2 regions of the Paenibacillus sabinae T27 genome follow, and region 2 is predicted to be linked to the other one. Evidence: riboswitches for the same ligand, from Rfam matches in the RefSeq annotation. Region 2 holds a riboswitch; the other holds the start of a gene.
What was found. A riboswitch is a leader RNA that binds a small molecule or an ion and turns the genes downstream of it on or off. The one in region 2 is predicted to bind cyclic di-GMP.
Positions count from the first base shown of each region.

Region 1 (6,104 bases), 2.5 Mb from region 2:
AGATCGGCATCAATATGTTCGACCATGCCGATATCTATACTCGCGGCAAAGCGGAGAAGGTATTCGGCGCCGTTCTTAAAGAACGCCCGGAGCTGCGCGAAAGCATCATTCTTCAGTCGAAGTGCGGCATCAAGCTGGCGGAGCCGGGCGAAAGCTCCAATGTGTTCGATTTCTCCAAGAGCCATATCCTGAGCAGCGTAGACGGCATTCTGTCGCGCCTCGGCGCCGAATACCTCGATATATTGCTGCTGCACCGGCCTGATCCTCTGATGGACCCGGAAGAGGTGGGCGAAGCGCTCCGCCTGCTGAAGGAGTCCGGCAAAGTCCGGCATTTCGGCGTTTCCAACATGAGTGCGGGACAGATCAAGCTGCTTCAGGCTTACAGTGATGAGCCGATTATCGTCAATCAGCTGGAAATGAGCCTGGAGAAAATCTTCTGGCTCGATTCAGTCGTGAGCGTGAACCAGGAAGCCTGGAAGGATCAATGCCTGCCCGAAGGGACGATCGAGCATTGCAGGCTGGAGAATATCCAGCTTCAGGCCTGGGGACCGCTTGCCCAAGGCAAATACAGCGGACGGCCGCTGGGAGACGAGGAACCGGAAGCGGTCCGCAGCACCGCTCGCCTGGTTCAAAAGCTGGCGGAAGAAAAAGGGACAACGCCGGAGGCTGTCGTTCTCTCCTGGCTGATGACGCATCCCGCCGCGATTCAGCCTGTCATCGGAACGGTAAACCCAAAGCGCATCGCGGCTTGCAAAGACGCAGACAAGCTGGAGCTTACCCGCAAGGAATGGTATGACCTGTATGTCAGTTCTCGGGGCGTACGCTTGCCCTGACCCTTCATTCGGCGCAGCGCCGCCGGGAAGGCCATATGTCCGCTCATAAGCTGCATTGCCGGCACCTTCCGGATTTCTCGGGCAAATCTGGAAAATGCCGGTTTTGCCATGTCTGCGGACGTTTGCTATACTAGTACAAAAAAGCAAGGAGGGGGGCGTAACTAGTCGTGCCAGATAACATAGGGCAGCACATTCAGCAGCTCCGCCTGGAGAAGGGATTATCCTTATCCGAGCTGGCGGGCAAGGCCGATGTGGCCAAATCCTACTTAAGCAATGTTGAACGCAACATCCAATCCAACCCCTCTATCCAATTCATCGAGAAAATTGCCGAAGCTCTGGACGTACCCGTTCACGTTCTTCTCTACGGAGAACTTTCCGATTCGCAGGAGGAACCGCTCGATTCCGAATGGTTCAAGCTGGTTCAGGAGGCCATGGCCTCAGGTGTAAGCAAACGCGAGTTCAAGGAGTTTCTGGATTACCAGAAATGGCGGCTTGAACAAAAGGATCAATAATGCGTTGTCCGCGGGCAATCTAAGAAGGTGCGGACATGCAGCTTGCAGATTCTTATACCGACATAAAGAGGCCATGGCGCCGCGCCGCCATGGCCTCTGTCATTATGAATTTGATTATCTTGTCAGACCCCTCTCCACTACATAGCCTTCAGCGTCCTGTCATTGAAGAACCGACGAATTTCATCCGCATGAATCCCTTGCTTCTTCGCCTTCAGAAGCAAATATACCCATTCCATATCAAGCTCTACCGTCTGCAGTTCTTCGATTTTCCCCTGGTTGGACTTATCCAAAAAATCTCCTCCTAAGATTTTTGTCCCCAGGCAGTCCGGCCGTCGTAGCTTCTAAAGATCACCTTAGACCCGAGACTTTGTGCCCCAGCTTTTCAGCAGGTTTACCTTTTACTGGACCCTTGTTTAAGGATCTGGTTACGATCATCATTGTTGACTAGGTTGCAAAGGTTATTATACAAAAGACTTGGCCGAAAGTGTGTCGAATGGTGGAAACCATATAATTTGCGCGGAAGGGAAGATCAAATCAGGCTGAAATGATAATCCCTATATAGCAATCGCTTTCAATTATGTATCTTCTTAGTAGTCTGTAGTATATAAGGACTATAAATTACAAGTACCCCTTTTTCAAGTCCCCTAATCATATTTTTTAACGTAAAAAATTATTTATCTAGTCATATAGGCCCGATAATTAGCGTTTATCACCTCTCCCGATGCGGTCTATAAGGTGCTGGTCGGCCAAGGGAAGACCGCCGTGATTACTCATGCCTTTTTTCGAACGGATTGGACGAAAGGTTGAATTGATTACCTATATTGAAAGTAGCACAATAGGATGGAAGCCATACCTTTATAATCGGTTATTTTTATAATAGAATGTAAACGTAATCATTGCAGCTCCTGTACAGACCGCCCTTCGGCGCCCGTCTGGAGTGTATCCGTTAGGAGGATGTTTGTTATGTCAGCCAATGAGTCCTATAGCGAATCCGTTTGGAGCAAGTATTATGGTCCCAATCTGGGCTACATCCAGGAAAAATACGAGCAGTTCACTGAAGATCCGTCTTCCGTCGAAGCCCGCTACCGCGAACTTTTCACTATCTACGGCCCTCCTCCGCTGACATCCGAGGCCGCCAAAGCTCCCGGACCTTCGCTGTCCGGCGACACTGACTGGCTCCGGAAAGCGGTGAGAGCATCCAAGCTGATCGCGAACATTCGCATCTTTGGCCATCTGGCGGCCGATATCGACCCGCTGGAACACGTTCAGGATTCCATGGCCAAATGGCTGAACCCCGAGACTTACGAACTTACGCGCGAGGATTTGCTCGCCCTGCCGGCCTCGCTCATCTGGGAGAACGCTCCGCCGGATGTGCAGACAGGCTGGGATGCTTATCACCGGATGCGCCAAACCTATACAAAGACGATCGCCTATGAATTCGGCCATGTCCACGACGAAGCCGAGCTCCGCTGGCTGAACAACCAGGCCGAATCGGCCACCTCTCCCGCCCCGCTGACGCCGTCCGAGCGCAAAGCTCTGCTGAACCGGCTGATCGAGGTTGAGCATTTCGAAACCTTCCTGCACAAGACGTTCGTCGGCCAGAAGCGTTTCAGCCTGGAAGGCACCGACGTGCTGGTTCCAATGCTGGACGAGATCGTCCGGGCCGCCGCGCATGACGGTGCGGAGCATATTCTGATGGGCATGGCCCACCGGGGGCGTTTGAATGTGCTTGCCCATATTTTGGGCAAACCTTACGAAATCATTTTCTCTGAGTTCCACCACTCTCCGAACAAGGAGCTGTTCCCGTCCGAAGGCTCCATGGGCATCAACTACGGCTGGACCGGCGATGTCAAATACCATCTGGGCGCCGACCGCGCGGTGCACGAAGGCGAGACCGTGCGCGCCCGCCTGACGCTCGCCAACAATCCGAGCCATCTTGAGTTCGTTAACCCGGTGGTGGAAGGCTTTACCCGCGCTGCCCAGGAAGACCGGAGCACACCGGGGCTGCCTGTGCTGGACACGAACAAGGCCATGGCCGTCCTGATGCACGGAGACGCCGCCTTCCCTGGCGAAGGCATTGTGGCGGAGACGCTGAATATCGGCAGGCTTAAGGGGTACCAGAATGGCGGAACGATTCATGTCATCGTCAACAACCGCATCGGTTTTACAACGGAGAGCGAAGATTCCCGCTCCACGCACTACGCGAGCGATCTCGCCAAAGGTTATGAAATTCCGATCGTTCACGTCAACGCCGACGACCCGGAAGCCTGCATCGCCGCCGTCCGTCTGGCCAGCGCTTACCGCAGTCTGTTCAAAAAAGATTTTCTCATCGATCTTGTCGGCTACCGCAGACACGGCCATAATGAAATGGATGACCCGGAAATGACCCAGCCGATCGTATACGGCAAGGTGAAGAACCACCCTACCGTTTACCGGATTTATGCGCAGCGGCTGGAACGCGAGAAGCTCGTAACTTCTGAAGATGTGGCGGCGATGAGCCGCGGTACCGAGCATGTGCTCCAGCAGGCCTACGAGCGGATAAAGGAAGGCAAGCAGAAGAACGGTGAAGTCAAGACGTCGGTCCCCGTTCAGACCGCGGAAAGCCGGACTGCCTCAACCGCTGTGCCGCTGACCCGGCTGCAGAGCATTAACCGCCAGCTTCTGTCCGTTCCGGACCAGTTCAAGGTGTACCCGAAGCTGCAGCGCATCCTGCAGCGGCGCAAGGACCTGCTAAACGATGGGGAGAAGGTGGACTGGGCGCTGGCCGAAACGCTTGCTTTTGCCACGATTCTGCAGGACGGGACGCCGATCCGGCTGAGCGGCCAGGATGCGCAGCGCGGCACCTTCTCCCAGCGGCATCTTGTGCTTCACGACAGCGACAGCGGAGCGCTCTTCGCCCCGCTTCACCAGCTTGAGGACGCCCGCGCTTCCTTCGGGGTCTATAACAGCCCGCTGTCGGAGGCTTCGGTGCTTGGCTACGAGTACGGCTACAATGTGTTCGCGCCGGAAACCTTCGTGCTGTGGGAAGCGCAGTACGGCGACTTCGCCAATGCCGCGCAGGTCATTATCGACCAGTTCATCTCCGCCGGACGGGCCAAATGGACGCAGCGCAGCAATTTGACCATTCTGCTGCCCCACGGCTATGAGGGCCAGGGGCCGGAGCATTCCAGCGGCAGAATCGAGCGCTATTTGCAGCTGTCGGCCGAGGAGAACTGGACGGTTGCCAACCTGACCACTGCGGCGCAATACTTCCACTTGCTCCGCCGTCAGGCTTCGATGTGCGGCAAGGCGGACGCCAGACCGCTCGTCATTATGACGCCGAAGAGCCTGATCCGCAATCCGCGCAGCGCTTCCTCCGGCATGGAGCTGGCGTCCGGGCGGTTCGAAGCCGTGTTCCCCGAACCGCTGCTTGGACAAAAGCCGGGCGAAGTCAAACGGCTCGTGGTCTGCAGCGGCAAAATCGCCATCGATCTGGAGGCCGAGCTGGAAGCGGCCCAGGGCAGAGACTGGTCCTGGCTGCATGTCCTGCGTCTGGAACAGCTGTATCCGTTCCCCGAGCGCGAGCTTGCCGCCCATCTGGCCTCCTTCGGCTCCCTTCAGGAAATCGTCTGGGTGCAGGAAGAGCCGAAGAATATGGGCGCCTGGAGCTACGCGGAGCCCCGGCTGCGCGCCATTGCGCCGGCCCAGGCCGGCATCCGGTATATCGGCCGTCCGGAACGCTCCAGTCCGGCGAGCGGATACGCGGATGTCCACAGCTTCGAGCAGCGCAGAATCGTCACGGAGGCCCTGAATTTGAACTCGCAAGCAAAAGCGGCTGTGCCGTCTCCTTCGGGGACGGTGTCACGATAGCAGAAATCCACACTTTGGGGAGGTAGCGGCCTGTGTCCGAAATTAAAGTGCCCGATTTGGGCGAATCCATTACCGAAGGCACGATTTTTAAGTGGCATGTAAAAGAAGGAGATTCCGTTGGCCAGGGAGACGTACTGGCCGAGCTGGAAACGGATAAAGTCAATTTGGAAATCAGCGCCGAGGAGAGCGGCGTCATTTCCGCGATTCTGCGGGGAGCCGGAGAGAACGTCGCCGTCGGCGAAGTGATCGGCCGGATCGGCGGCGGGGGCGGCAAGGCTTCGGCAGCGGACAAGGGCAAGCCTGCCTCACCGGAGGCGCCGGTCGTGCCTGCCGCGCCGGAAGCGCCTGCGGCGCAGCAGCCGGCGGCGCCATCCGCCAGTGCAGGGACCCTGGCGGCCGCCCCGGAGGGACCGGCCGCCGACAGCGGCGCGTACCTGGCTTCGCCGGGTGCGCGCAAGCTCGCGCGCGAGCGCGGCATCGACCTCGGCGAGGTCGGCGCGCGCGATCCCATCGGCCGGATTGGCCAGGCCGATGTGGAGACCTTCGGCGCAGCAGCGGCGCCCGCTGCGCCGAAGCCGGCCCCGGCCGCGCCCGCCCAGGGCGCGCCGGCCGGCAGCACGCCGCCTGGGACCAAGGCGGCGGACGGTCAAAGAGACGGAGCGCAAGCGCATGTCGCGCAGACGGCTGACGATTGCCAGCCGCCTGGTGGAGGCGCAGCGCACGGCGGCCATGCTGACCACCTTCAACGAGGTGGACATGACCGCGATCCTCGATATCCGCAAGCGGCGCAAGGATAACTTCAAGGAGAAGCATGACATCGGCCTCGGCTTCATGTCCTTCTTCACCAAAGCGGTGGTCGGCGCGCTCAAGGCGTACCCGCTGCTCAATGCCGAGATTGACGGCGAGGACC
Region 1 covers NZ_CP004078.1:336,728-342,831, reverse strand. Annotated here, with positions in the region: gene PSAB_RS01595 (aldo/keto reductase) at 1-833, shown strand, start outside; gene PSAB_RS01590 (helix-turn-helix domain-containing protein) at 1,001-1,345, shown strand; gene PSAB_RS24880 (anti-repressor SinI family protein) at 1,483-1,635, opposite strand; cyclic di-GMP riboswitch class I at 1,662-1,751, opposite strand; gene PSAB_RS01585 (2-oxoglutarate dehydrogenase E1 component) at 2,309-5,194, shown strand; partial or broken gene odhB (2-oxoglutarate dehydrogenase complex dihydrolipoyllysine-residue succinyltransferase) at 5,227-6,104, shown strand, end outside.
Region 1: another riboswitch for cyclic di-GMP. It lies ahead of PSAB_RS24880 (anti-repressor SinI family protein); the one in region 2 lies ahead of PSAB_RS12975 (thiamine pyrophosphate-binding protein).

Region 2 (6,104 bases):
GTCCGGATCGTTTTTCTTCGAGAGAGCACATCCGCGATGTCAATCGAGTTCGTAACCACCACAATATGTTCGGATGTAATATTTTCCGCGGCGTACTGAACGGTGGTGGAAGCATCCATCAGAATACAATCGCCTTCTTTGACCAGGGAAGCTGCATAAAGTCCGATTTCACGCTTCTCGCTGGATTCTCTGCTTAAGCGTTCTTTATACTCGTAGACCTCCTTGTTTTTTTGGGGTGGCAGGACGGCTCCGCCATGCGTACGGAGAACCAGTCCAAGCTCTTCCATCTTAAGCAGATCTCGTCGGGCCGTATCCCTGGACACGTCAAACTGTTGGCAAATTTCCTTGATGTCAATTCGTTGGTGCTGGTTTAAGTAATCGGTAATGGCGCTGATCCGTTCTTCTTGAAACATGCTGCATGTCTCCTTACTGATTTCCCCTGTTGTTGTGTAAGTGATTGTACAGCATTTATTAAGTCATTACAATTGTTTTTCTTACTTTATGCAACATTTCAGAGTCGGAATTCTTTTCTTACTTCATCCGGACAAAAAAAATCCGCGCCCGAGGCGCGGATTTCAAAGCAAATCTGTATCAGGTACCGCAAAAGGTCCGGTAAGGACAGGCGGTTTCTTCAGGAGGCGCAGCGTATTCCGCCTGTTCGGGGGAGTCCGCGTAAGGATTTGAGAGTACACCGAGCAGCCGCTCCATCACACTCAAGTCTCCTTGATTAACTGCAGCCTCCAGCGCCTCTTCTACTCGATGATTTCGGGGAATTACTGCAGGATTACTGCTTCGCATGAGCTGATGCGAGGAGGCTTTCGGTTCCTCCTGCCTGTCGAGCCTCTTTTGCCACCTCTCGTGCCACTCCGCATATTCAGCGGCGCCGGACAGAAGCGTATCCTGAGGCTGTTCCAGCGTTAGTGCGCGGAAAGTGTTGGTGTAGTCCGCACGAGCCTTGTGCATCATGTCAAGAAGATCGTCAATCAGAGCTTCATCCTCCGGCTCTTCGTTAAATAACCCCAGCTTCGCCCTCATGCCCGCAAGCCAGTTCCATTGAAACATCGTCGAAAAATCTGAAATGGCATCCTCGGCTATTTTTACAGCCTCGTCTTCATCCTCATGCAGCAGCGGCAATAGCGTCTCCGCAAATCTCGCGAGATTCCACGCGGCAATGGGCGGCTGATTGCCATACGCATAACGGCCATGAAGGTCAATGGAGCTGAATACCGTAGCCGGGTCATACGTATCCATAAAGGCGCAAGGACCGTAATCAATCGTTTCTCCGCTCAGGGCCATATTGTCAGTGTTCATCACCCCGTGAATAAAGCCGACGAGCTGCCATTTGGCAATCAGCGTGGCCTGGCGCTTGATGACTTCCCGAAGCAAAGCCAGATATCGGTTCCCACCAGTCTCCACTTCCGGATAATGCCTCTGCAGCGTGTAATCGGCCAGAGCCTTGAGGTCTCCGGCGGAGCCCCGGCTTGCGGCGAATTGAAAGGTGCCGACGCGCAGATGGCTGGCCGCCACACGGGTCAGAACGGCGCCGGGCAGCACGGTTTCGCGCATGATGGACTCACCTGTTGTCACAACGGCCAAGCTCCGGGTGGTCGGAATCCCCAGCGCATGCATCGCTTCGCTGATGATAAATTCGCGCAGCATCGGTCCAAGCGCTGCACGGCCGTCACCTCTGCGGGAGTACGGCGTTCGGCCCGAACCTTTGAGCTGGATATCAAACCGCTCGCCGCCGGGGGTGATCTGTTCCCCGAGCAGCAGGGCCCGTCCGTCTCCCAGCATGGTAAAATGCCCGAATTGATGGCCTGCATAAGCTTGTGCCAGCGGTTCGGCGCCTTCGGGAATCCGGCTGCCGGCAAACACCGCTGCGCCATCGCTGCTTTGGAGCGCCTCAGCGTTTAGCCCGAGCGAGGCAGCCAGCGGACGATTCAGAACGATCAGCTTCGGCGAATTTACGGGATTCAGGTCTTGTCTGGAAAAAAAAGATTTCGGCAAGCGGGCATAACTATTGTCGAAATTCCATCCCGCTTCCGGGATTCCTGCTCTCTCAGTCATGTTATCACCATCATTTTTTGGATATTTTCTATTTTCGTTCACAACCAGCACGTAACAGCTCGTTTATTGTTTGCTGCCGTGCCATATATTATCACACGAAAAAAGGGTGCACGAAGCACCCTTTTTCCGTCATTGCCTGATTATTGTCTGATGATGAGGATGTCACGAGGCGGTCTGCCTGTGCTTTGAATCAAAGCAATTTCGGCGTTTGTAAGATTTCGTCCCACTACGACCAGGGAAGATGTGACATTGTTAAAGTTGAAATTTCCCAGGTTCGCCACGCTTTGGCTTCCGCGGAATACACGGAACGACCCTTGAAAGTTTATTTGCGAGAACAGCACGAGAGTGACTTGAGATCTCTCCACTACATTTCTAAGCCGGAAGCTCGAGAGAACATTGTCGAACCGAAACGCTCCAAGATCACGAACTGCAACTCCTCCGCGTCTGAAGAGAATCCGGCGAACAGAAAAATTATTACCTGACCAAAGCGCAAGACGTACATCACTATTAGCCAACTGTATCACTCCTTTTCAAAGGTTGATACAGTATATTAGCAAGTTCATAGAAACGTATAAGGCAAATAGAGCAGTCCATTCGTTTGTTATTTCCGGTTCCCTGTGCTTTAGCCAATGCCCGGCGTTATTGAAAGACTTAAATCTTGGGGTAATCGACGACAACCACATTTTCCAATAGCCCATCCAGCGACTTCACAAACTCCTGATGAATAGGATGCGGTCCATAGGAACGCAGCGACTCCAGATCTTTGAATGTGACCCGCAGACCAAGAGTGTATCCATGAATATTGTCCGTTTCCTCTGTCACATTGACGCCTGCGCTTAAATCGGTTATCCCCGGGATGCGGTCCCGCAGCGCGAGCAATTGATCGAGCAGCTCCTGCTGCTTGGCGGGTGTAAGGCCATCATTGAATTTAAAGACGACTAGATGTTCGTACATTATGCAATCCCCCTATATTATGGTTATCCCCTAATGAATCATAAGCAGTTTAATCATATCAGAAATCCTACAATAGGCCTATTTCTAACTCCATGATTCATCTTCACCCATTACCCGTACGTAAAAATGCTTTTAAGAAACTTGTATGGAACTTGTATGAGTCTTTTTGCCCGTACCAGAATATCTCACTCAACAGTTGATTACTCCATTTTGTTCATCGCGAAAACCGTCAAATTTCGAGCGGTTTTCTATAAAATATATTGACAAAAGCTAAGTTGGGAATATATTGTAAAAGGTGTATACTCGTTGTATTATTCAACAAAACAAACTCTATATGGGCAAAATTCTCCGAAAGGGAATGACGCAAAGCCATGGATCTACAGTCTCATTTATTTCATGAGACCATGACAGCCAGGTTGCCGAGGAACCGGGATGCGGTATACAACCAGCGTCCTATGTGGTTATTTGTCAACCGACCTGTGCTCAGTCCTGAGTACAGGTTTTCTATTTTCTAGTAATTCTGATCTACCAGTTTCACTTCTAAGGAAAGATAACATTACAAACAATATTTAAATTGTGGGGTGGATCTTTTGAAGACAGTCGCAGATTATATGGCGGAGGCATTACGCAACCTCGGAGTTAAGCATTCTTTTGGCATCATCGGCAAATCCATTTGCCCGATCGTTCTCAAGATGGTCGATTACGGTATTGAATTTATTCCCGGACGACATGAATCCAGTTCCGGATTCGAAGCTTCCGGCTATGCCCTCAAAACGGGAAATCTCGCCGTGGCTTTCGGCACATCCGGACCGGGGGGAACCAACCTCATTACCGCAGCGGCCCACGCCAAAGCCAACAACCTCCCTGTGCTCTTCATTACAGGGCATCAATCCATTAAAGAGCTGGGTATTCCCCAGTGCCAGGATTCTTCCTCATATCTCGCCGATTTGGCGGAAATGTTCAGACCCGCAACGCTCTTCAGCAAGCTGGTCGAACGCGGCGATCATTTCAGCACCATTTTTAACCATGCTATTTCTGTTGCACTGAGCGGCAAACGCGGACCTGTTCATCTATGCATCCCTTTCGATGTGCAGACAGAGCTGCTGGAAGAATGCCGAATCGTTTATCCTGAACGGGAAACGCTTGTGGATTACGCTAAGGTCAACCGGGTAATTAATGCCATTAACCATTCCAAGAAGCCTCTTATTATTGCCGGCAAGGGCGTGAACCGCTCTGGCGCACATGAGGAATTGGTTCAATTGGCGGAAACCTTCAATATTCCTGTCGTTACCACTCCCGGCGGCAAAGGCGCCATCGTCTGGGATCATCCGCTGTACCACGGTCCGGTCGGTGTCGGCGGCTGCAAACATGGCGATGACTTGATGAATCATAGCGATTTGTATATCGTGCTGGGTTCCCGCCTGAGTGATATGACCATCTGCAATCTGAAAGCCGAGAACCATCCGGAGACGCTGATTCAGTTCGATATCGACCCTACCTTTGTAGGCAAAATCCTGAACTCCCATACGATTGCGGTCGGCGGTGATGTGCGCGATAATCTATCACTGATTTTACAGAGTGTCGACTCCTCTGCGATAACGGAACGGGATACGGAGACCGCCGCTCATTATAAGGAAGAGCTGCCCGTCCTGTCTAAACTTTCCCTTGCATCGGTAATGAGCACCATGAGCGACCTGATACCGTCTAACAATACGGTTTTTGTGGATGACGGCAGCCACGGCTTCAACGCCGTGAAATGGTACAACGTGAAGAAGCCGGGAAGCTTTGTCTTCGACGCCTACTTTGCCTGCATGGGCAACGCAATCGGCATGGCGATCGGAGCCAAGGTGGCCTCCCCGGAAGAAACAATATTTTGCATTACCGGCGACGGCTGCTTTATGATGCTCGGAACTGAAATAAATACCGCTGTTTGCAAAAATATCCCGGTGATTTTCATCGTAGTGAACAACATGCAGCTGGACATGGCTTTAAAAGGAATGGAAAAAACTACGGGCAGAATCGACGGAACGCTCTTTGAAGTCCCAATGGATGCCGTGAAATTTGCCGAATCGCTTGGAGCGACCGGATTCCGGTGCGAGACCCAGGAACAATTTGCAGCGGCTATTAGCGAAGCAATAGCTCTAAACCGCGTGGCTGTCATCGAACTATTGACCGATCGCGATGAGGTGCCCCCTACCGCACACCGTGTATTGAATTTGAATTAGATTACTAACGTCTAGGAGGCTTCTCATGATAGACAACATCAACAGCGGTCTTAAGCATTTCTCCAACCTTTCCGGCGACTATGGAGCCAAAGCGCTCGCTCCGATCAAAGAGCATTTTCCTGAACTGGCTGAATATATCATGGGCAATGCATATGGGGACGTTTTTCAGCGGACAACCATTGCAGCAGATTGGAAAGAGATCGTCGTGATTTCCGCTTTAATTTCGATGGGACAGTTCGATCAGCTCGGCGTTCATTATGTGATGGCGCTCAGCGTTGGCATGACCGTCGATCAGATCAAGGGCATTTTATTGCATCTGGTTCCCTGTGTCGGTGCTCCGAGAGTGATTACCGCATTTAATGTGCTCCTCGCAACACTAGAGGAAATCCAATAACTATCTCTCCGTCAAAATGTTACACAATTCGACTTTTTATTGCATAAATGAGAAATTTATGTTTATAATCAAGTTAAAATATCCCAATGCTAAGGTGATAATGTCGAATCTTGACGTTAAGAAATAGTTATGAAGGATATTCTCAAGTAACCGGCTGTGTAATACGCAGCCAAAGCGAGACGCTGAACTAATAAACTCTGGGAGAGATGAACACATGGGAAAATTTATTTTGAAGACGGATTCCGCCAAAAAAATCGTTAATATCGAACTGGAGGGTACCTTCACCGAAGAAGACGGTCTGAAATCGATCCAGGCCTATCAAGAAACGATTAATCCTATTACTCCTTCTGAATATCTGCTGGATATTGATTGCAGAAAGCTGAATGTAACCGCTCCTGATGTCGTACCGCTTCTTGAAGGCTGCTTCTTGATGTTCAAGAAAGACGGCTTCGATAAAGTGAAGC
Region 2 covers NZ_CP004078.1:2,830,696-2,836,799, forward strand. Annotated here, with positions in the region: gene PSAB_RS12960 (DeoR/GlpR family DNA-binding transcription regulator) at 1-413, opposite strand, end outside; gene PSAB_RS12965 (protein adenylyltransferase SelO) at 592-2,067, opposite strand; gene PSAB_RS26460 (hypothetical protein) at 2,208-2,582, opposite strand; gene PSAB_RS12970 (Dabb family protein) at 2,719-3,021, opposite strand; cyclic di-GMP riboswitch class I at 3,349-3,445, shown strand; gene PSAB_RS12975 (thiamine pyrophosphate-binding protein) at 3,603-5,246, shown strand; gene PSAB_RS12980 (carboxymuconolactone decarboxylase family protein) at 5,272-5,640, shown strand; gene PSAB_RS12985 (hypothetical protein) at 5,855-6,104, shown strand, end outside.